DNA from 2 places in the Delftia sp. RIT313 genome. Region 1 is predicted to be linked to the other one. Evidence: predicted binding sites of a transcription regulator. Region 1 holds the regulator's gene; the other holds the start of a gene.

Region 1 (11,785 bases):
GATGAAGCCATTGAGCACGGGCGCGGCGAACTTGTCGCGCAGCCGGCTGAACAGCATGGACAGGGCCTCGTGCGGCGTATGCGGCGTCTGTGCATCGCCGGGATTGCACAGGCGATCGTAGCTGTTGACCAGGGCCAGGATCTGGCCCGTGAGCTCCATGTCTTCGGCCACCAGGCTCAGCGGGAACCCCGTGCCGTCGGCCCATTCATGGTGCTGGGCGATGGCCGTGGTGACCTGGGCCGACAGGCCCATGCGCATGGCAATGGCCACGGATTCGCCCACATGGCGCTCGTAGCGCTCGCGCAGGGCGTCGGGCACGGAAGGCTCCAGGGCCAGGCCGTGCATGCCTTCGACACCGGCCACGGGCTTGCCCGCGTCATGCAGCAGCGCCGCCAGGCCCAGGTCGCGCAGCAGCGATTCCCGCAGGCCCAGGGCCCGGCCCAGCAGCAGGCTGAGCACGGTCACGTTGACGGCATGCACGCTCTGGCTGCTGCCCACGCCATCGGACAGCAGGTGAATGGCCACGTCCTGCGGGCCCGCCAGTTCGGCCAGGCAGCCATCGACCAGGGCCTCGGTGGGCATGCGCGCCTGCTCGGGCGCGCTGGCAATGGTGGTCTCTATGGCCACATAGCCACGCTCCACCTTCTGAAAGCGCGCATTGCAGTCCTCCAGCCGGCCGCGCCAGTCGGGCACGGACAGCAGCAACGGTGCTGGAGCAGGTTCGGTGGGTGCAGGCTCGGGGGCCACCACGACGGGCGGCAGCTCCTGCGGCGGCGGGGTGCGCACCTCGGCGGGCCAGGTGTCGCTTTTGTGCGGGACACAGCGCACCACCTCCAGGCCCAGGGATTTCAGGGTCTGGATCTGTGCGCTGGAGGTGATCTTGAAGCTGCTGACCGGAAAGGGATGGTTCAGCCACCCAACATCGAGCTGGACAAACATGCCCGGACGGAGGTCTCGGATATCGATGAGGACGGAATGGTTCACGCGCGGCAACGGCCCCGAGGCTGAAGGAATCGGCAATATGTAAGCCGATGATTCGGGCATTATCTCCAGTTCTGAGGGCCTCGCAGCCAATCCGCGACCCCAGGTGCCAAGTCTGGCCTCAGCTGTTGCTCAACGGCACCAGAGGCTGGGCTTGTAGATCAGGTCCATCCACAGCGCCCAGACGGCCACGCCCACCAGCATCAGGCCGGCCAGGCGCGTGCCCCATTCGGCGCGCAGGCCGTTCAGGCGCTGCCGGCCCAGCCGCCACAGCCAGGGGCCGGCCACCAGCCACAGCCCGCTGCCCACGCCAAAGGCCGCCATGGCCAGCGCGCCCTGCAACGGGCCGCCGCTGAGCGCGGCGACCAGCACGGCCGAATACAGCAGTCCGCAAGGCATGAGCGCCCAGGCATAGCCTGCCGCCAGCGTACCGCCCGGCGCCGACACCCAGGGCTGCACGCGCCGCCAGGCGGCGCGACCGGCAGACTCCAGCCAGGCGGGCTGGCGGGCCTGCACCATCATGGCCAGGCCCCAGGCCATCACGGCGACATGGGTCAGCGTCCAGAACGGCTGCAGCGCCGTGGTCTGGCTGGTGAGCCAGGACAGGCTCTCCATGGCCAGGGCCGAGGCAGCGCCCAGGCTGGCATAGCCGGCCAGACGGCCGCCGTGGAACAGCGCCGTGCGCAGCCACAGCCGGCTTTGCAATCCATGCACGGCCACCACCTGCGAGCCGCCGCCCTGCCCCGCCCCGCCCGTGACCACGCCGCAGGGCGCAGCGCACATGGCAAGGCAATGGGGCCCGCCGACGAGCCCCATGATCAAAGCGGTCCAGAGCAGCGACAACAGCATGGGGCCTAGATGATCCTCGAAAACCGCGCCCGGTTCTTGTCCGCCTGCAGATATCGGTCAAACAGCATGGCCACGCCGCGCACGAAGTACCAGCCCATGGGCGTGACCTGGAAGCCCTCGTCGCTGATCTGCACCAGGCCCTTGGCCTGCAGGTCCTCCAGGGCCGCCATCTCGGGCGCGAAGTACTCGCGAAAGCCTAGCAGCCAGGCCTGCTCCATGGGCTCGAACAGCACGGCGCCCTGGCACATGATGGCCATGATGACGGCGCGGCGCACCAGGTCGTCGCGCGACAGCGCCAGGCCCCGCACCACGGGCAGGTGGCTGGCGTCGATGGCGTCGTAGTACTCCTCCAGCGTCTTGGCGTTCTGGCTGTAGCTGGCGCCCACCTTGCCGATGGCCGACACGCCCAGCGCGATCAGGTCGCAGTCGGGCTGGGTGCTGTAGCCCTGGAAGTTGCGGTGCAGCCGGCCCTGGCGCTTGGCCACGGCCAGCGAGTCCTCCGGCAGGGCGAAGTGGTCCATGCCCACATAGACATAGCCACCGTCCATGAACGCGGCGATGGAACGCGACAGCATGGCCAGCTTGTCGGCCCCCTGGGGCAGATCCTCGGCCGCAATGCGCCGCTGCGGCTTGAAGCGCTCGGGCAGGTGGGCATAGGCATAGAGCGCGATGCGGTCGGGCCGCAGCGCGTTGACCTGGGCCAGCGTGCGCTCGAAGGATTCGGGCGTCTGCTTGGGCAGGCCGTAGATCAGGTCCACGTTGATGGAGGCAAAGCCCAGCTGCCGCGCGGCCGCCACCAGCTCGAACACCTGCTCGGCCGGCTGCACGCGGTGCACCGCGATCTGCACCTGCTCGTCGAAGTCCTGCACGCCGAAGCTCAGGCGGTTGAAGCCCAGCTCCTTGAGCACGACCAGGCGCTCGACGCTGACGGTGCGCGGATCGACCTCGATGGAGTACTCGCCACCCGGCTCCAGCTTGAAATGCTCGCGCAACAGGCCCATCAGCGTGCGCAGCTCGTCGTCGGAGAAGAAGGTGGGCGTGCCGCCGCCCAGGTGCAGCTGGCTGACGGTCTGGCCCTTGCCGCAATGGGCCGTGTGCAAGGCCATCTCGCGCGCCAGATAGTCCAGGTAGACGGCGGCGCGATCGTGGTGGCGCGTCACGATCTTGTTGCAGGCGCAGTAGTAGCAGAGCGACTCGCAAAAAGGCACGTGCACATACAGCGACAAAGGCGTGGCACGCGCTGCGGTACTCGATTTGCGTTGTTGCAGCGCCAGGATATAGTCCTCTGCACCAAAGGCCTCGACAAAGCGGTCGGCGGTAGGGAACGAGGTGTATCGGGGCCCCGGTACGTCAAAGCGACGCAGCAGCTCTGGGGTGACAGCGGTCATGGGTTTTTTCCTCTAATACCTCGACTGTGCCGCAGCACATCGGTCATGTCCTTGACTCATATCAAGAGTTGTTTGAGGGACTGCTGCGACAATTTGATCCAACTCATCGCAATCCACGAGGTCACCGCCGGCACGCTGTGTGCCGCTGATGTTTATCACTCCATGAACCTTCAGACCATCAAAGCCTCCTGCTCCAACTGCAACCTGCGCGAACTGTGCATGCCCATGGGCCTGGATGCCGAGCAGATGCAGCGCATCGACGACATCGTGGCCACGCGCCGCAAGGTCAAGCGCGGAGGCCTGCTGTTTCGCAACGGCGAGACATTCACCTCGCTGTACGCCATCCGCACCGGCTTCTTCAAGACCTGCGTGGCCACCGAGGATGGACGCGACCAGGTCACGGGCTTTCAGATGGCCGGCGAGATCATCGGCCTGGACGGCATCGTCAACGACCACCACACCTGCGATGCCGTCGCGCTGGAAGACGCCGAAGTCTGCGTCATGCCCTTCGACAAGCTGGAAGACCTGTCGCGCGAGGTCACGGCCCTGCAAAACCATGTGCACAAGGTCATGAGCCGCGAGATCGTGCGCGAACACGGCGTGATGCTGCTGCTGGGCAGCATGCGCGCCGAAGAGCGCCTGGCCGCCTTCGTGCTCAACCTGGTGCAGCGCCTGCATGCGCGGGGCTTTTCCAAGTCCGAACTGGTGCTGCGCATGACGCGCGAGGAAATCGGCAGCTACCTGGGCCTGAAGCTGGAGACGGTGAGCCGCACCTTCTCCAAGTTCGCGGACGACAACATCATCGAGGTGCGCCAGCGCCATCTGCGCATCCTGGACACGGAGGCGCTCAAGCGCATCGTCAACAGCCAGCAGTGCCAGTGAGGCTGCAAGGGCGGCAAGCATTCATCCGCCAATGAACAAGGCCCGCGACAGCGGGCCTTGTTCATTGCGGCGGGCTCTCGCTCAGTCCCGCCCCAGCCCCTGCATGGCCAGGTCCGGGTCGGGCTCGGAGACCACGCCGTCATTGAGATCGCGGGCCGAGCGGCCCAGCATGGTGGTCATCAGGCTGGAGAGCATGGTCACGCCCCAGAAGGCGAAGAAGGCCAGCGTGTAGATGCCCTGGCGCGACCAGCCCAGGTCGCCGAGCCAATGCAGCTCCAGGGGGTCCACAAAGGCAAAAACCAGCATCTCCATCACGGCGGCTGCCAGAAAGGCAGGCCAGGCAATCCACATCCAGCGTTGGGCCAACATCAGCGATCTCCTTGTGCTGTCGAGGGGTCGCCTTCATTGTGCGCCGCGCCAACGCATGGCGCCAAGCCCCGCAGCGCCCTGCACGCCTGTAGGAAACCCTCACCCGTCGCGCATGCCGGAGATGCGATCCGCCATGCAAAAAGGCCGCGACTGCGGCCTCTTGCAGGGGTGCACGGCGATCAGCGGTCCGTGGGGTGATCGTGCGCGGGCGTGGCCGCATGGTTGCGGCCGGTGACGGCGGGCGCCATGCTCTTGGGCACTTCGCGCACGCCATCGGCACGCTCGTTGATCGTGATGCCGTTGCGGTAGTAGTCGGGGTCGATCACGGGATCGGCGCCATTGATGGCGATGATGGCCGTGATCACGGCAGCGACCACCACGGCCGCCGGGCCGGCCACCACCAGCCAGACATGGCCGAACTTCCACCAGGGCTTGCCGGCGTCGGGGTGCGAGGGAGCCTGCGCGGGCGCGGACACTGCGGGACTGGAAGACATGGGAAACCTCTTTCTTTCAGGCGGCAGGCGCGGACCTTGCCGCGCCTGCCAGGAACATCACCGGGGCACCAGGAAGACGGCCTTTTCGGACGCGCGTCCCGCGCCCGAATGCACGGCATCGATATCGAAGAATACGGTGTGCGAGCCCGGCTCGGCCGAACCGTAGGGAATCTGCAGGCGCGCCGCAATGCCGCGCGTCTCGGCCGGGCCGACCTCGACTTCCTGCTCGGACGCCAGCTCCAGCCCATCGAGGCCGTGGGCGCTGATGCGGTAGCGCTGGGCCTGCTCGGTGGCATTCATGATCTGCAGGCGGTAGACATTCTCCAGCTTGCCGCCCGCCACGATGCGCGACAGCGAGGCGCGGTCGCGGATCACGTCCACCTTGACCGACTGGCGCAGCGCCAGGCTCACGATCATGGCCACGCTCAAGCCGATCAGCACGGCCGAGTAGATCAGCACGCGCGGACGGAAGATGCGGCGCAGCACCTGGGCACGCCGCCACAGGCCGGCCATGGCGTTCTGCGTGGTCAGGCGGATCAGGCCGCGCGGGTACTCCATCTTGTCCATGATGGAATTGCAGGCGTCTATGCACAGGCCGCAGCCAATGCATTCGTATTGCAGACCGTTGCGGATGTCGATGCCCACGGGGCAGACCTGCACGCACATCTTGCAGTCGATGCAGTCGCCCAGGCCCTGGGCCTTGTAGTCCACCTTCTTGGTGCGCGGCGCACGCGGCTCGCCCCGGCCCGTGTCGTAGCTGACGATCATGGTGTCCCGGTCGAACATGGCGCTCTGAAAGCGCGCATAGGGGCACATGTACTTGCAGACCTGCTCGCGCATGTAGCCCGCGTTGCCATAGGTGGCAAAGCCGTAGAACAGCACCCAGAACATCTGCCAGCTGCCCTGCAGCGCCAGCAGCTCGCCGCCCAGCTCGCGGATGGGCACGAAGTAGCCCACGAAGGTGAAGCCGGTCCACAGCGCAATGGCGATCCACAGCAACTGCTTGAGCGACTTCTTCCAGGCCTTCTCGAAGGTCCAGCCGTTCTTGTCCAGCCGCATGCGCGCGCTGCGGTCGCCTTCGACCTTGCGCTCCACCCACATGAAGATCTCGGTGTAGACCGTCTGCGGGCACGAGAAGCCGCACCACAGGCGCCCGGCCACGGCCGTGAACAGGAACAATGCCAGCGCCGAGATGATCAGCAGGCCCGCCAGGTAGATGAAGTCCTGCGGGTACAGCACCAGCCCGAAGAGATAGAAGCGCCGCGTTCCGAGGTCGAACAGCACCATCTGGCGCTGGCCCCACTCCAGCCAGGGCAGGCCGTAGAAAACCAGTTGGGTGAGAAACACCAGGGCCCATCGCCAGCGTGCGAAGACACCGCTGATGGAGCGCGGGTAGACCTTCTTTTCCGACTCGAACATCGACACCAGCTCGCCCGGATCAGGCGTGGCCGGCGTGATCGGAATGACTTTGCGGGGAGGCTTCCCGGTGTCATCCCCGCTCTCGGGCTTCATGGTGGGTTCCTTTGTTTTTTTGAAATATCTGAAAACTCAAAACGCAAAAAGGCGGCGCCGCAGCGCCGCCCCTGTGCTTACTGACGGACTGCGCCGTCTTTGTGCGACATGCCCCAGACATAGGAAGCAAGCACCGCGATCTGCGCCTCGGTCAGCTTGTCCTTCTGGGCAGGCATCTCGTTGTGCTTGCCGTTGTTGATCATGGCCGTGATGGCGGCCTCGCCCCAGCCGTGCAGCCAGATGTCATCGGTCAGGTTGGGCGCGCCCAGGGCCTGGTTGCCCTTGCCGTCCATGCCGTGGCAGGCTGCGCAGGCCGTGAACTTGGACTTGCCCAGCGAGGCCTTGAGCGAGTCGTGCGGGCTGCCCGACAGGCTCAGCACATAGTGCGAGAGGTTGCGCACATCGTCGGGCGTGCCGACGGCAGCGGCCATGGGCGGCATGATGCCGATGCGGCCACCCGTGATGGTTTCCCTGATCTTCTCGGGCGTGCCGCCATGCAGCCAGTCGCCATCGGTCAGGTTGGGGAAGCTCTTGCCGCCGCGTGCGTCCGAGCCGTGGCACTGTGCGCAGTTGTTCATGAACAGGCGCTCGCCGATGGCCATGGCCTGGGGGTCCTTGGCCATGTCTTCGGTGCTCATGCTCGTGAACTTGGCGTACAGCGGCTCCAGGTCCGCGCGGGCCTTGGTCATCTCGTTTTCATAGGCGCCCAGCTGCGTCCAGCCCAGCTTGCCCGCGAACGAGCCCAGGCCCGGATAGGCCGCCAGGTAGGCGAAGCCGAACACCGAGGTGATGATGAACAGCCACATCCACCACTTGGGCATGGGGTTGTTCAGCTCGCGCAGGTCCTCGTCCCAGACGTGGCCCGTGGTGTTGTCGGCCGATGGGACCACCTTCTTGCGTGCGGTGAGATACAGCAGCAGCAGGCAGCCGATGATGCCGCCCAGCGTGATCGCCGTGACATAGATCGACCAGAAGTTGTTTACGAAATCGCTCATGGGAAGTTCTCGTTCTGGTGGAGGGACTCAGTCTTGCTCGAACGGCAGCTGGGCGGCCTCGTCGAAACGGGCCTGGTTGCGGCGGGCGAACGCCCACCACCAGATGCCGATGAAGCAGGCCAGCGAGGCCAGCGTGGCCACGATGCGCATGGTGGTGATGTCCATGTCGCTCTCCTTTACTTGACCGAACGGCCCAGGACCTGCAGGTAGGCGATGACGGCGTCCATTTCCGTCTTGCCCTTGACCTGCTCGGCAGCGCCGCTGATTTCCTCGTCGCTGTAGGGCACGCCCACCTTGCGCAGCGCGCTCATGTGCTGGGCGACCACGGTGTCATCCACCTTGTTCTTTTCCAGCCAGGTGTAGGCAGGCATGTTGGACTCGGGCACCACGTCGCGCGGGTTGTTCAGGTGGATGCGATGCCATTCGTCGCTGTACTTGCCGCCCACGCGGTGCAGGTCGGGACCCGTGCGCTTGGAGCCCCACTGGAAGGGGTGGTCATAGACGAACTCGCCAGCCACCGAGTAGTGGCCGTAGCGCATGGTCTCGGCGCGGAAGGGGCGGATCATCTGCGAGTGGCAGTTGTAGCAACCCTCGCGCAGATAGACGTCGCGGCCCATCAGCTGCAGCGGCGTGTAGGGCTTGAGGCCCGCCACCGCTTCCGTGGTCGACTTCTGGAAGAACAGCGGAACGATTTCCACCATGCCGCCGACGGCGACCACCAGCAGGGTCAGCACGATCAGCAGGAAATTGTTGGTTTCCACCTTCTCGTGGGAAAAGCTCTTGGGAGCGCTATTGTTGTGATCGGACATGAGTAATGCTCCTAGACGCTCAGGCGTGGGCCACGACGGCAGGCACGGCCACCTTCACCGAACGGCCCGAGATCGCGGTCTTCCAGGTGTTCCACAGCATGACCAGCATGCCGCCCAGGTACAGCAGGCCACCGGCCACGCGGATCACGTAGAACGGATAGCTGGCCTTGACGCTTTCGACGAAGGTGTAGGTCAGCGTGCCATCGGGATTGACGGCGCGCCACATCAGGCCCTGCATCACACCGGCGATCCACATCGCGGCGATGTACAGCACGATGCCGATGGTGGCCATCCAGAAGTGCAGTTCGATGGCGCCCACCGAGTGCATCTTGGTCTTGCCGAACAGGCGCGGGATCAGGTAGTACAGCGAGCCCATGGTGATCAGGCCCACCCAGCCCAGAGCGCCCGAGTGAACGTGGCCCACGGTCCAGTCCGTGTAGTGCGACAGCGCGTTGACGGTCTTGATGGACATCATCGGACCTTCGAACGTGGACATGCCGTAGAACGACAGCGACACGATCAGGAAGCGCAGGATGGGGTCGTCGCGCAGCTTGTGCCATGCGCCCGACAGCGTCATCACGCCATTGATCATGCCGCCCCAGCTGGGAGCCAGCAGGATCAGCGAGAACACCATGCCCACGGACTGCGTCCAGTCGGGCAGCGCGGTGTAGTGCAGGTGGTGAGGACCCGCCCACATGTAGGTGAAGATCAGCGCCCAGAAGTGGACGATGGACAGGCGGTAGCTGTAGACCGGACGGCCAGCCTGCTTGGGGATGAAGTAATACATCATGCCCAGGAAGCCCGCGGTCAGGAAGAAGCCCACGGCGTTATGGCCGTACCACCACTGCACCATCGCGTCCTGCACGCCGGCGTAGGCCGAGTAGCTCTTCATCCAGCCGGCCGGAATGGCCGCGCTGTTGACGATGTGCAGCAGTGCCACGGCGATGATGAAGGCGCCGAAGAACCAGTTGGCCACGTAGATGTGACGGACCTTGCGGATGCCGATGGTTCCGAAGAACACGATGGCATACGAGACCCAGGTCACGGCGATCAGCAGGTCGATCGGCCACTCCAGCTCGGCGTACTCCTTGCCCTGGGTGTAGCCCAGCGGCAGGCTGATGGCGGCGGCGACGATGACGATCTGCCAGCCCCAGAATGTCAGGCTGGCCAGCTTGGGCATGAACAGCCGCGTCTGGCAGGTGCGCTGCACCACGTAGTAGCTGGTTGCGAACAGCGCCGATCCGCCAAAGGCAAAGATCACGGCGTTCGTGTGCAGCGGACGCAGGCGTCCGTAGCTCAGCCATGGAATGCCGAAGTTGAGTTCCGGCCAGGCCAGCTGCGAGGCGATCAACACCCCGACAGCCATGCCTACCACCCCCCAGACGACGGCCATGATAGAGAACTGCCTTACGACGGAATCGTCGTAATAGACAGCGTTTTTATTTGAACTATCCATCGTGCACCCCTTAGATTGCTATCAAAGTGTTACGTTCTTCGCTCCCGGGCGTGTTGACCCACGTCAATCGTCCCGAAGAATGCGCTCACCCTCTTGCTCCACACTCTCGAACTGCCCGCGATACACGGCCCACCACAGGGCCGCAAGGATGGCCAGCACCAGCACCACCGACAGCGGGATCAGCAAATACAAAATATCCATGGTCAGTTCCCCGTCGCGCTGACGCGCAACGCCTTGCCCCCAAAACGGGCGCGATCCAGCTCAGTGACACCGAGCAAGAGCCGCCTCGCGGCGAAGGTGTCGTTCCCCTCCCGCGAAGCGAGAGAGGGGGAAGCGGCGCAGCCGCTCAGGGGGTGTATTTCCATCAGAACCTCCCCACCGTTGCGGTGGAGCCCGTCTTCATCGCGACGGACGCTGCGGGCGCAGCAGGCGTGCCCGTGTGATTCGTTGCAGCCAGTGGCAGGCTGCGCGCAAGGCGCGCGGCATTCATCACCACCAGCAGCGAACTCAGTGCCATTCCCAGGCCGGCCACCCAGGCAGGCATGAAGCCCGCCAGGGCCAGCGGAATCGACACCGCGTTGTAAGCGGCTGCCCAGGCCATGTTCTGGCGCACCACCTGCAGCGTGCGGCGCGACAACAGGCATGCCTGCAGTACCAGTTCCAGGCTGTCACCCAGAACAACGAAATCTGCGCGCGATTGTGCCAGGGGCACTGCTCTACCAAAAGCAAAAGAGACATGCGCTCCAGCTAAAACTGGGCCGTCGTTGAGGCCGTCGCCCACCATGGCCACGTGGTGGCCGGCAGCCTGCGCCTGCTGCAGGCGCTCCAGCTTGTCCTGCGGGCTGCAGCCGCCTTCGGCCTGGGTGATGCCCACGCGCGCCGCCATGGCGCGGGCCGCGTCCTCGCGGTCGCCGGACAGCAGCATCACCTGCACGCCATGCCGGTGCAGCGCCTGCACCACGGCGGCGGCCTCGGGCCGCATGTCCTCGCTGAGGACGAAGCGGGCCAGCGTGTGCCAGCCCTGCGAGGTCTCCTCGGCCAGCAGCACACCCTGCACGGGCTGCTCCCCGGCCAGGCCTGCGTGCAGGGCCGAGCCCAGCCGCAGATGGCGGCGCGCGCCGGGGCGCTGCACCCAGGCGTCCAGGCCCAGGCCGGCCATTTCCTGCATGGTGTCCAGCTTCCAGTCGGTGGCGGCATCGGCGCCGACCTGCGCAATGGCGCGCGAGGCCGGGTGGATGGACTGGCGCGCCAGCAGCGCCGCCAATGCCAGCACTTCGTCGGCATCTTCGCCCGCAGCAGGCTCGAAGGACGACAGGGCCAGGCCATCGCGCGTGAGCGTGCCGGTCTTGTCGAACACCAGGGTGTCCACGGCGGCCAGCGCCTCCAGGCCCTGCAGGTTGCGCACCAGCACGCCGCTGCGCGCCAGCGTGCCGGCGGCAGTGAGCATGGCCACGGGCGTGGCCAGCGACAGCGCGCAGGGGCAGGTCACGATGAGCACGGCCACCGCCACCATCATGGCCTTGCCGGGATCGGTGGGCCACCACCAGATGGCAGCGCCCAGCGCAGCCAGCAGCACCACGACGAGAAAGGGCCGCGCCACCTTGTCGGCCAGCTGGGCCAGGCGCGGCTTTTGCAGCGAGGCGCTTTCCATCAGGCCCACGATCTGGGCGAAGCGCGTATCGGCGCCCACGCCATCCACGCGCACATCGACCACGGCATCCAGGTTGTAGCTGCCGGCCGTGACGGTATCGCCCTCGGCACGCAGCACGGGCGTGGACTCGCCGGTGAGCAGGGCCTCGTCGGCATGGGTGCGGCCGCGCACGATGGTGCCGTCGGCCGGGAAGGCCTCGCCACTGAGCACGCGCACCCGGTCGCCCGCCCGCAGGCGGCGCGTGGCCACGCGCTCGAAATGGCCGGCTGCGTTCTCGCGCAGCACGGCATCGGGCAGGCGGTTCATCACCGCCTCCAGCGCGCCGGCCGTGCGGTCGCGCAGGCGCAGCTCCAGCCAGCGGCCGGACAGCAGGAAGAAGACGAACATGGTCAGCGAGTC
Region 2 (11,785 bases), on a different contig from region 1:
CGATGGCCGCGAACTGCGCCATCAGCGTGGCCTGCAGCGCGCGCGGCCACTGCTGCGGCTGCAGCCGGGGCCAGCGGCCATCTTCGCCGCGATGGCTGCTGTCGTAGACCACGGCATGGGTGATGTCCACGCGGTTGTCCAGGTCCATGAACGGCAGGTAGCGCCCGTGGTGGAGTTCGATGTACAGCTGCGGGCCTGCCAGGTCCAGCTTGTGCTCGTAGATGCCGGGGCCGTCCCCCACGGGGCCGGGGCGGTAGTTCCACTTGGCCAGCAGACCGGACAACGCGCCCTGGCGTATCTGCAGCGGGCCGGCGGGGTGCAGGGCATGGTTCTTCCACTGCCCGGCTTCGGGCAGTTGTGCGCCTGCGTTCAGCTGGTCGATCAGCGGCTGCAGCTCGTAGTCGGCCAGGCAGGTGCGCCAGGCCTCAACCTCGCCCGCTGCGGCATCGACCGGATGCCAGAGCAGCACCTGCGCATCGTCGGGCAGCTCCACGCCATCGTCGTTGGCGTCGAGCAGGGAAAAGTCCTCGGCAATGCGAAAGCTCGCGCCCTGCTCCAGCCGCCAGATCAGGCTGCGGCCCACGATGCGCAGCAGGGGATGCAGCAGGAACAATCTGCGCCAGCGCGGGACGGACCAGCGCTGTCCCGTCATGAAGGCGGTACCCAGGCGCGGCACCTGCTGCCTGGCGATGGCCTTGACGCCAGCGGCAACGGTCTTGAATTCGGCCTGGGCCGCATTCCACTGCAGACGCAGCGATTCGTCCTTGAGCGCAGGCAGGGTCTTGGAGGCCTTGCCCTTGTCGCCCACCACGCGCAGGCTCAGGTCGCCCTGCAGCTGCAGGCGGTAGCGCTGCGGGCCCACCTCCAGCACCAGGCCTTCGCCGCCCAGGCCGAAATAGGGCGTCAGCTCGTCATACAGCTCGATCAGGCTCAGGCCGCGCCGCTGGGCGGCCGCCTTGAGCGCGTCATGCGTGGCTTCAATCACCAGGTCCTTGAGCTTGCGCGAGGTGGACAGGGTCTGGACCTGGGACAGCGCGTACAGCGTGTCCAGCGCACCGAGCTGCTCCACGGCGATGATGGCGCGCAGCTTCTTGCTCCAGCCCCAGGCCTTCACGGCGGCCACCAGGGTCTGCACCAGGCGGTCGTCGACATGGCCGTTGGCCAGTCGCAGCGCCCAGCGCGCCTTGGGCTCACCCTCCAGGGCCACCCAGGCATTGACCAGGTGCAGGGACAGCTGGGCGCGGCTTTCGGCCGGCACATGGGCCAGCAACTGCTCCACCAGCGGCGGCAGCTCTTCCTCGGCCGTGGCCACCAGGTGCAGCACGGTGCGGGCCGCATGCTCGGACAGCGGCGCGAACAGCGCCAGGGTCTCGGGCTGGTCGTAGGCCTTGATGCTGCTGGAAAAGCGCTTGAAGCGCGCCACGCGGGCCTCCAGCGCATCGAGTAGGACCCGGCCCTCCTCACCCTGCGCCACGGTCAGAGCGCCCGGCACTGGGACGCCCAGGGCCAGCAGCCGGCCCTCGACCATGCTTTCGGAGCCCAGGTCCAGGCCCGTGCGCAGCAGCGCCTGCAACAGCGGCGCGACCCCGGGATCGGGATGGGCCAGCAGGATGTCGCGGCAGGCCAGCTGCATCGCCTTCTCGCGCCGCTGCAGCCAGGCGTTGGACTCGAAGACAGCGCCTACGGCCTGCGCATCCAGCCCTTGCATGAAGCGCGCCACCGCTTCGCGCAGCGCCCGCGAGCTGCTGGCCGCCAGCAGTTCGCCCAGCAGGGGCAGCCGGGCATGCAGCATGGCCGGGTCCAGCTGCGCCAGCAGCGGGGCCAGGCGCACGGTGGGAATCTCGCGCAGGTAGTCGGGCTGCTCGGCCAGCATCTGGTTGAGCAGGCCGATGAAGGGCTCAATGCGCGACACCTGCAATATGCAGCGCAGCAGATGGGGCAAAAGCTCCGGGTAGCGTGCCGTCCAGATCTGGCGGGCGACCACCGCATCGAAGTGGTACTTGGGCTGCCATCCTTCGATCCAGGCGACGAAGGGCGCGGCATCCTCCCGCACCAGGCGGTCGAAAATGGGGATGAAGTAATCAGCCGGCTCGCGGTCCGCCCTGCCCAGCAGCAGGTTGACCAGTTCCAGGCGCCGCTGGGCATCGGCGCCCAGGTCCCAGCGCAGCGCGATCAGGCCCGGGTCTTCGTTGATGGGCTTGTCGTCGAACCAGTCGGGATGGCGGCGGTAGAAGTCGTACCAGGGCGCGCAGCGCTGCGGGTGCGGAACGTCGCTGTGCCGCGTCATGTAGACATCGCGGATGTCGGCATAGAGCGCGCCGCCGCGCTCTGCCAGCTCCATCAGGTCCTGGTCGTCCAGGCTGCCCAGCAGCAGCTTCCAGTCGACTCTGTCATACCTGCCGCCGGACTGGACGTTCAGCTCTGCGGCCCAGTCCAGCAGCTGCATCACCCGTTCGCGGCTGATGCCCGGGTACCAGAGCCAGCCGAACATGTCCAGGATGCGGATTTCACGGTAGTCGTTGTCGCCGTCCGGCGCAGGTGGACGGGCCAGGCTGGCGCGCGCCATCTGCTCGAACTCGGCCGCAAGCTCGGGGCTGTGGCGTGGAATGTCGCCGTCCAGGCTGCCGTCAATCCTGCGCCCGAAGGGGATGGTCTGCCGCGCGAAGGCCAGCCACAGGTCATGGTCATGGGTCCAGGGCAGATCGAAGTTGCCCAGGGCGCGGATGGGGTTGGAATAGTCGTCGAAGGCCTTGCGCGTGAAGGCACCCACTTCGTCATGCCGGCCCGCGCGCATGCGGCTGGCCAGCACCTGGACCAGTTCGGCGGGTGGCAGCGAGGTGCTCAGTTCCTCCAACGTGGCCTGGTCGGTGTGTTCTAGGGTCGAAGAGGTCATGGATTCAGGGGTTCTGGAGGGAGTCAAACCTGGGCTGCAGCTGCTGCGGCTGCCGCGCCCGCAGCGCGCGAGGCCAGGGCCTGGAGCATGGCGCACAGCGATGCCTGCAGCGGCAGCGGCCATTCGGCCGGGGGCAGCAGGCGGTCGGCGGCCATGTCGCGCAGGGCAAAGCCTTCGATGTCGATCTCATGGCCGGGCTCGTAGTACGGCATGGCCGCGCTGTGCAGCAGTTCCACGCGCCAGCGCTGCACGGCAAAGTCCCGCAGGTGCAGGTAGATGCCGGGGCCATCGCACACGGGGCCGGCATGAAAGCGCCATGGCCCTGCCAGGCCGTCCAGCGCCTGCTGCGTCAGCCGTATCGGTGCCAGGGGCTGCAGCAGCTCCTGCTGCCACTGGCTGGCCAGCGGCAGGTCGGCGGGCGCATCGACCTGCTCGATCAAGGCCTTGAGGCCGTAGTCGGCCAGGCATTCACGCCACTGCGCACGCTCCTGTTCGGTGGCCTGCGCGGGGTGCCACAGGGCGATGCGGCCCTCGGCCGGCAGTTGCACCGCATCGCTCTCGGCATCGACCAGGGACAGGTCTTCGGCAATGCGCAGGCTGAACGGCTGGCCGGCCGCGGGCTCCACCCGCCAGACCAGGCCCTGTGCCACCACGCGCAGCAGCGGGTGCTCCAGGAAGAGGCGGCGCCAGGTGTCCAGCGGCCAGTGCCGGCCCAGCATCAGGCAGGACTGCAGGCGCGGCGCCTGCTGCTGCAGCACGGCCTTGATGCCCTTGGACAGCGTCTTGAGCCGCGCGGCGGCCGCCTCCCACTCCGTGCGCAGGCCCTCGTCGGCCAGGGCCGGCAGGCTGCGCACCAGCTTGCCGGACGGCGTGCGCAGGCGCAGCGACAGGTCGCCCTGCAGCAGCACGTCATAGGTCTGCGCGCCCACCTGCAATTGCACGCCCCGGCCCAGGTCGAAGTCCGGGGTCAGCTCATCACTGAGGTCGGCCAGCGCCATGCCGCGCCGCGTGGCGGCCTCGGCCAGCACGGCCTGTGCAGCGGCCAGCACGCTGGGCTTGAGCGTCTTGCCGGTGGCCAGGGCCTGCACGCAGGACAGGGCATAGACCGTGTCGAGCCGGCCCAGCTGCTGCAGCGCGACCACAGCGCGCTCCTTGCGCGTCTTGTGCCAGGCCAGGGCGGCCGAGGACAGCACATCGACGATGCGATCGTCCGCCGCGCCGGGCAGCAGCTTGAGCACCCAGCGCGATTCGGGCGCGCCATCGGCAGCCACCCAGTGCTGGACCAGGGCCAGGGCCAGCCGCGCGCGATTCTCGGCGCTGGCCTGGGCCAGCAGTTGGTGGGCCAGCGCCGGCAGCTCCTGCGGGCTGGTGGCCGCCAGGTGCAGCAGCGCACGCGCAGCCTGGGCCGACAGGGGCGCGAGCAGGTCCAGCAGCGCCGGCTGGTCCAGCGGGGCAATGGCGGGCGACAGGCGCTGCAGGCTGGCGGCCTGGGCCTCAAGCTCTGCCAGGGAGCCGGCACCATCGCTGCCTGCCGGCGCGGCCTCGCCGGCAGATGGCCTGGCTGCGTCCGCAACCGGGGCTGCGGCACCCAGATCCTTCAGGCGCGCCTGCACCGGGCCTTGCTCGGCCACCTCCAGCAATCCACCGGACAGCAGTGCCGACAGCAGGCTGCCAGACGCCGGATCAGGATGGGCCACCAGCACATCGCGGTAGGCCAGCACCAGATTCTTGTTGGGCTTGGCCAGCCAGCCGGCGGCCTGGGGCGCATCCACGGGCAGGGCAGACAGGGCCTGTGCCAGCGCCGCACGCAAGCCTTTGGAGGCACTGCCGGAGGCGGCCTTGCCCAGTTGCGGCAGCAGCCGCTGCAGCGTGTCCAAGCGCAGCGCGGGCAGCAGGTGCGTGAGCGGGCCGGCGGCCAGCCGGGCCAGGTCGCCAGGGCGATCGGCCAGCAAGGTCTCGGCCACCGGGGCGTAGCCGGCGCGGTCGGATTCGTGCTTGCAGCCGTCTGCGCAGGCCGGCAATAGCAGCGGCAGCAGGGCCGGCCACCGGGCGTCCCACAGCCGCTGCGCCACGACGGGATTGATCGCCAGGTGGCCCAGTTGCTTGAACCAGGCGACCAGGGGCGCAGCGTCGGTCTGCAGCATGCGCTCCACCAGGGCACGGTCATGCGGCCAGTCATCGTCCGAGGCAAAGCACAAGGCCTTGAACAGGTCCTGGGCCAGCAGGTCGCGGCGCGCGGCATCGGCCGTCTCCCAGCGCGATGCAATCAGCACGGGCTCGGGCAGGCGCAGCTGGTCAAGCACGGCGGGGAATTGCGCAAAAAAATCCCGCCACAGCGCCCAGCGCTGCGCTGCAGGCCGCGTGCGCTGCAGCGGCAGCTGGCGTTGGACGATGTCGCGGCTGAGCTGGCCGCCGCCGTCCTCGATGGCCATGGCCAGCAGTTCGGGCTCGGGCAGCCGGTGCAGCAGGTGCTGCCAGTGGCAGTAGTACTGCGCGCCGGGCGCAATGCCGGCTTTTGCGCTCAGTTCCCGCGCCCAGCGCAGCAGGCCGGTGATCTCGGCACTGGACATGCCTTCATGGCCCAGCACGCCAAACACCTGCCTGAGCACGAGGTCGTAGCCATCGCGCAATCTCCAGGGCTGGTGGGTGCGGCTGCCCCAGTCATCCAGCCAGGCGCGGGCCAGTGCCGTCAGCTCCGCGGTCAGCTCGGCACTGCGCCGGGGCACGCCCGAGTTGCCCCCATAGAACTGTCCCAGCGGAAGGCTGATGCGCGCCAGCGCCAGCCACAGCGCGTGGTCGCGCTGCCAGGGCGCATGCTCACCGGGCAGCTGGTGCAGCCGCTCCTGGCACAGGCTGCTGCTGTCGCGCAGGAAGTCCGCCACCTCGGCATCGCGCCCCTGGGCCAGGCGCTTTGCCAGTTCGGCGGCAAAGGCCGGCATGCCCTCGCGCCCGGCCGGCGCGGCCGTGTGCAGTTCGTACAAAGCCTGCAGGGGAAGCGCTGCTGTCTCGTTGTTGCTCATGGTCTGTGGAGTCTTGGATGATGGGCGGTCGGGCGGCCAACGTTTCAAGGGAGCAAAGGTTCACAAAGGCTCAGGCAGCCGCCTTGGCCGCCAGGGCCAGCCACTGGCCTTGCAGCGTGGCCAGCAGCGGCTTGGGCAGCCGGGCCGGGTCGGCGCTGGCCCCGTATTCCTTGCTCAGGTCGTGCACGCGCAGGCCTTCCACGGCCACGGGCAGGCCCAGGTCCAGGTAGGGCGGGAAATAGCCGTGCGACAGCTCCAGGCTCAGCTCCAGCGCGGGCAGGCGCCACACATGCTCATTGATGCTGGGGCCGTCGCCCACGGGGCCGGGCCGGTAGCCGAACTTCTTGAGCAGGCCACCAAGCTGCTCCTGCGCCAGCGTGATCGGCGCGGGCGGCAGCAGCATGCCGTTCTTGAACTGGCCGGGCGCGGGCTGCTCGGCGCAGGCGCCCAGCTGGTCAACCAGGGGCTCCAGCTCATAGTCGGCCATGTAGGTCTGCCAGGCTTCGCGCTCGCCGGGCTGGGCCGTGGCCGGGTGCCAGAGGCTGATGCTGCAGCCAGCGGGCAGGGCCACGGTTTCATCCTCCACATCGACCAGCGAGAAGTCCTCGGCCAGGCGGAAGCTGGTGCGCGCCAGGCCCGGCGCATCCTCTGCGCGCCAGATCAGGCTGCGCCCCACGATGCGCAGCAGCGGGTGGGCCACGAACAGCCGCTGCCAGCGATCCAGCGGCCAGCGCTTGCCGCTGACCAGGGCGGCCAGCATGCGCGGCGCCTGCTGCTTGACCACGGTCTTGAGGCTGGTGGCCAGGGTCTTGAGCTGCGCGGTGGCGGCCTCCCATTCGGGCTTGAGCGCCTCGTCCTTGACCGCAGGAATGGTCTTGCTGGCCTTGTTTTTGTCGTTGATGACGCGCAGGCTCAGATCGCCCTGCAGCTCCACGCGGTAGCTCTGCGGCCCGACCGTGACCGTCAGGCCCTGGCCCAGGCCGAAGTCCGGCGTCAGCTCGTCGAAGAGTTCGGGCACGCTCATCTTGCGGCGCGCGGCGGCAGCGCGCAGGGCGATGCGCGCCGTGCGTTGCACCTGGTCCTTGAGCGAGCGCGACTCGGAGATCTCCTGCACGCGCAGCAGAGCGTAGAGGCTGTCCACCTCGCCCAGATGCTCCACGGCGGCGGCCGCGCGCTGCAGGCGCGGGCGGTTCCAGGCCTGGACGGCGGACACCAGCGCATCGACCACGCGGTCATCGGCATGGCCGGGCAGCAGCCTGAGCGCCCAGCGCTGCTTGGGTTCGCCCTCGGAAGCAATCCATTGCTGCACCAGGGCCAGCGCCAGGCGGGCACGGTTGTCGGCCGGAATGCGCGCCAGCAGCTCGCCGGCCAGCGGCGGCAGGCCGCCTTCGGCAATGGCGGACACATGCAGCAGCACGCGGGCCGCGTGTTCGGACAGCGGCGCGCACAGCGCCAGCAGCTCGGGCGTATCGAAGGGCTTGATGGCCGCGCTCAGGCGCTTGATGGAGGCGAGCTGGGCTTCCAGATCCACGCCGCCAGCGGCAGACGCTGGCGATGCGGCATCTGCCTGGCTTTCTTCCGATGTCGAGGCGCCCTGCCCTGTCAGGCCCAACTGCTGCAGCCGCTGCTGCACGCTGCTGGCCGAGGCCGCATCCAGCTTGCCGCCGGCCAGCAACTGCGCCAGCAAGGGACCGACAGCAGGGTCGGGATGGGCCAGCAGCACGTCGCGGCAGGTCAGCAGCAGGTTCTTGGGCGGCTTGTTCAGCCAGCCGGCATCCACCAAGCTGGCCAGCGGAATATGGGCGGCCAGGCCGGCCATGGCGGCGCGCAGGCCCTTGGCGCTGCTGCCTGCGATGAGCGGGGTCAAGGTGGGCAGCGTGGCCTTCAGGCTGGCGGTGTCGAACGCGGGCAGCACATTGACCAGATCCTTGACAGGCACCTCGGCCAGATCGGCCGGGCGGCGGGTCACCAGTTCGCGGATCACGCTGCGGTAGCGGCGCAGCTCGTCCTCGCGGTCGCAGCGCTGGGCCATGGCGGGCAGCAGCAGGGGCAGCAAGGCGGCATCGTCGTGCTTCATGACATGCATGGCCAGCGCCAGGCTGATCTGGTAGCGGCCGTTCTCGCGCAGCTGCTTGGCAAAGGGCGCGGGATCCTCGGCCACCAGGCGGTCCAGCAATTGCAATGCGCTCGTCCGCTCGGCGCGCTGGGAGTAGGTCAATTGGCTGAGCAGCAGCGAGGCCAGTTCCTCTCGCCGGGGCGCGCCGGCACTGGCCCAGCGCTGCCCGATCAGGTCGGGATCATCTATGTAGGATTTGTCGAAGAGCTGGGGATGCTCGGCAAAGAAAGGCAGCCAGTCCTTCCAGCCCTGGCCCTTGGGCTGCCTGGGCTGGCGCTCGTTGCGGTAGTGGTCCAGCACATCGTCGAACAGCTTGCCGCCCACGGCGGCGTAGCGCAGCAGGTCGGCATCGTTCAACTGGGCGACCAGGGGCTTCCAGGCCGCGTGGTACTCATGGTTGCGGCGGAACCCGGCCGCCTCGCGCAGCGCCAGCGCCCAGTCCAGCGTGGACGTCACCTCGTCATAGGGCATGCCGGGATAGCTGAGCCAGGGCAGCAGGCTGCCGAGCACCAGGCCTATGCCCTTGTACACAGGCAGGTCGGCGCTGCGGGCGTGGGCCAGCCATTGCTCGGCCAGCACGCGCACTTCGGCAGCCACATGGGCATTGGTCAGCTCCTCGCTGCGGCCCGACAGCACATGGCCGCGCGGCACGGTGAGCCGCGCAAAGGCCAGCCAGCGTTCGCCGTCACGCGACCAGGGTGCGTCGCTGCCGCTCAGATGCCCCAGGATGTTGAGACAACGCTCCTCGCAGCCGCGCAGGAAGGTGCGTGCCTCGTCGGCGCGCCCGTCATGCAGGCGGGCGTCGAGTTCGGCGGCAAAGGCCTCGTCGCTGAGGCTTTCATGCAGCCGGTCATAGAGATCGCTCAGGGAAGCCGCGTGAAGATCGGTAGTGCTCATAAAGATGAGGAGATGAACAATGTGGGCAGCCGCAAACCAGGGCCTGCCGGGATGGAGACGGGGGTGGAGCCTGCACCGGACGGAAGCAAAAGTTCTTGATCCATCCGGACAGTCCCTCGGAAAACTCACAGATTCATGCCCTGCGTATGTCGTCAGCTTTGGAAAAATCTGTAGCGCCATCCGCAACGGCCACGCCATTGTTCCCCGGCACGCACGCGGTGCGGGCGCCGATATTGTCAGGTCGCGGGCACCGCCACTTGACAGGCTGTCAAGCAGGCGACTGCCACCGCTGCGGGCCATGGACTGTACTGGGGACTTTTCGCCCAGGCGTACTGCCCGGCCCTGCCATGCCGCCGATACCATGGACCGCGACATGACCCCAGAGACACCCCATGCCCCTGTCCCAGACGCACAAGCTCTTTGATGACGACGCCTACCTGGACCGCTGCGAAGCCACCGTGACGGCCGTCAGCCCCGAAGGCATCGAGCTCGATGCCACGGTCTGCTATGCCCGCAGCGGCGGCCAGGCCGGCGACACCGGCACGCTGACCCTGGCCGATGGCCGCAGCCTGGCGCTGATCGACACCGTCTATGCCGAGGACCGGCAGCGCATCCTGCATGTGCTGCAGACCGATGCCCCGCCCCAGGTGGGTGAACGTGTCAAGGTGGTGATCGACTGGGACAGGCGCCACCGGCTGATGCGCCTGCACACCTGCCTGCACCTGCTGGGCGTGCTGGTGCCTATGCCCGTGACGGGCTGCAGCATCTCGCCGGACTCGGCACGCCTGGATTTCGACCTGCCCGAGTCCACGCTGGACAAGACCGATCTGACGGAGCGCCTGAACGCCCTGATCGCCGCCAGCCATGCCGTGAACGTGGACCGCATCACGCCCGAGCAACTGGCTGCACAGCCCGACCTGGTGCGCACCGCAGGCGCCGCACCCCCGGGCGGCACGGCGACGATCCGCATCATCGACATCTCCGGCCTGGACCGCCAGCCCTGCGGTGGCACGCATGTGCGCAGCACAGCCGAGATCGGCACGGTGGCCGTCACCAAGATCGAGAAGAAAAGCCGCACCAACCGGCGCGTGGTGGTGCAGTTCGCCTGACACCCCCCAGACCTGTTGATGCCAGACCTGTCGATGCCAGGCCTCAGGACATCCAGGACCTGGGCGCCACAGGCCCGCTCGCCTCAGGGGGCCCATCGCCTCCCTGCGCCAGCCCCTCGCCCTGGCTACCGGACTTTCGCACCAGTTGCAGGATCTGGTCGAGCTGGTCATGCTCGACGGCGATCGAGTGCAATCTGAACAGCACATAGGGAATGAGGACGCTGGCGCAGGCCATGGCCGCCAGCGCCGCCTGTTGATGGGAGCTGTCGACGAAGAACGCCGTCAGCAGAAAGATGGCGCCGATGATCGAACCTATGAAAACAAGCAATCTCATACATTCCCTCTATTTTCCGCAATCGTACCCAAATGTGACTGACGTGAGTAGAGGCATGCGAGCTGTGGGGTTGCCCGTCGCCAAAAGACCACGGGCGGCAAAACCGTTTTCCTGCGGCAGCCCGAATGCATGCCCTGCATGCGCGACGCCATACCGCATGCTCCAAGCGCAAGTCTTCGAACTCTTTTGACTTGATTCAAATCAACCTGCCGCCCCCGATCCTGTCTATGCTTAAGGCAGCCATACAAAGCATCCATGGCGACAGACCGCCTGCCGGTCCATGGCCCTCGGATGCCAGCCACCTCACCCGCTTTTCAAGGAGAAAACAATGGCAAAGCAATGGAAGCCCGTCCTCTTGGCCCTCGCAATGACTGCCGTCGCCGCGCCTGTGCTGGCCGCCGACTGCGCCGTCGAGATCGAAGGCAATGACGCCATGCAATTCAACAAGCCCACCATCAGCGTGCCCGCCAGCTGCAAGCAGTTCACGGTCAAGCTCAAGCACGTGGGCAAGCTGCCCAAGACGGCCATGGGCCACAACTGGGTGCTGAGCAAGACGGCCGACCTGCAGCCCGTGGCCAATGACGGCATCGCCGCTGGTGCGGCCAAGGACTTCGTGAAGGAAAAGGATGCCCGCGTGATCGCCCACACCAAGGTGATCGGCGGCGGCGAGAGCGATTCCGTCACCTTCTCCACCGCCGCCCTAAAGGCCGGCGAGGCCTACAGCTACTTTTGCTCCTTCCCCGGCCACTCCGCGCTGATGAAGGGCACGCTGACGCTGGCCAAGTAAGCCGGCGACCTGCCTTGTGCGCGGGGCTCTCGTCCCGCGTTCAAACCGGCGGCACTTCGGTGCCGCTTTTCATTTGCGGGGCCAGGCAAACCGCGCTTGCCTGGCCTGCCGATCCCTGCCGCTCTGCGTGGCCTCTCAGTGCCTGCTGGTGGTCCTGCCATGCGAGCGGCCCTGCATTTCCACGCAACCCTTTTGCATCAGGCGCAGCAGCAGCTGGGTCCAGCTGGCGTCGGCCCATTTGGCGCTTTCCAGCACCAGGGAGCGCGCGGCCTGCAGGCCGTCGCCGGGCTGCAGCTCCACGCGGAAACTGCCGCGTTCGCGCTGGGCCGTGACAGCCACCACGCTGCCCAGCAGGGCGATGTCATGCGAAGGCCTGGGGCCCTGCGGGCCGTCCAGGTCCACGCGCAGCACGCAGCCGGGGCGCAGTTCGTAGGTCCAGCGATGGTCGGCATGGCCGGCCGCGCCCATGGCGTTCATTTCGGCAAGCCGCTGCTCCTGGGTCATGTCGTAGGGGCTGATGATGAGCGCCTGCTGCTGCGGATAGCCCTGCACGCCATCCAGGCAGGCGGCCATGAAGATCACGGCCGCCGCGCATGCCAGCAGTTTCCATGCGCCGCGCGGGCCCCGAC

The links. Region 1 encodes FNR, which switches genes on or off when oxygen is low (the NO sensors DNR and NnrR bind a similar motif). Its sites were predicted from a motif close to TTGATNNNNATCAA; they were not measured.
Region 2: a site for FNR is predicted at 10,561-10,574, ahead of azu (azurin). Genes of this name have one in related genera too.

What each region holds. Positions count from the first base shown of each region.
Region 1 covers NZ_JFYT01000002.1:101,152-112,936, forward strand. The annotation lists gene BW39_RS02305 (HD-GYP domain-containing protein) at 1-1,044, opposite strand, end outside; gene BW39_RS02310 (sulfite exporter TauE/SafE family protein) at 1,114-1,830, opposite strand; gene hemN (oxygen-independent coproporphyrinogen III oxidase) at 1,836-3,218, opposite strand; gene fnr (fumarate/nitrate reduction transcriptional regulator Fnr) at 3,381-4,100, shown strand; gene BW39_RS02325 (hypothetical protein) at 4,182-4,469, opposite strand; gene BW39_RS02330 (FixH family protein) at 4,649-4,963, opposite strand; gene ccoG (cytochrome c oxidase accessory protein CcoG) at 5,021-6,475, opposite strand; gene ccoP (cytochrome-c oxidase, cbb3-type subunit III) at 6,553-7,470, opposite strand; gene BW39_RS02345 (cbb3-type cytochrome oxidase subunit 3) at 7,498-7,635, opposite strand; gene ccoO (cytochrome-c oxidase, cbb3-type subunit II) at 7,647-8,279, opposite strand; gene ccoN (cytochrome-c oxidase, cbb3-type subunit I) at 8,299-9,735, opposite strand; gene ccoS (cbb3-type cytochrome oxidase assembly protein CcoS) at 9,799-9,936, opposite strand; gene BW39_RS02365 (heavy metal translocating P-type ATPase) at 10,100-11,785, opposite strand, start outside.
Region 2 covers NZ_JFYT01000037.1:65,371-77,155, forward strand. The annotation lists gene BW39_RS09615 (DUF4132 domain-containing protein) at 1-2,893, opposite strand, end outside; gene BW39_RS09620 (DUF4132 domain-containing protein) at 2,917-5,913, opposite strand; gene BW39_RS09625 (DUF4132 domain-containing protein) at 5,984-8,926, opposite strand; gene BW39_RS09630 (alanyl-tRNA editing protein) at 9,319-10,035, shown strand; gene BW39_RS09635 (hypothetical protein) at 10,079-10,369, opposite strand; gene azu (azurin) at 10,698-11,156, shown strand; gene BW39_RS09645 (hypothetical protein) at 11,292-11,785, opposite strand, start outside.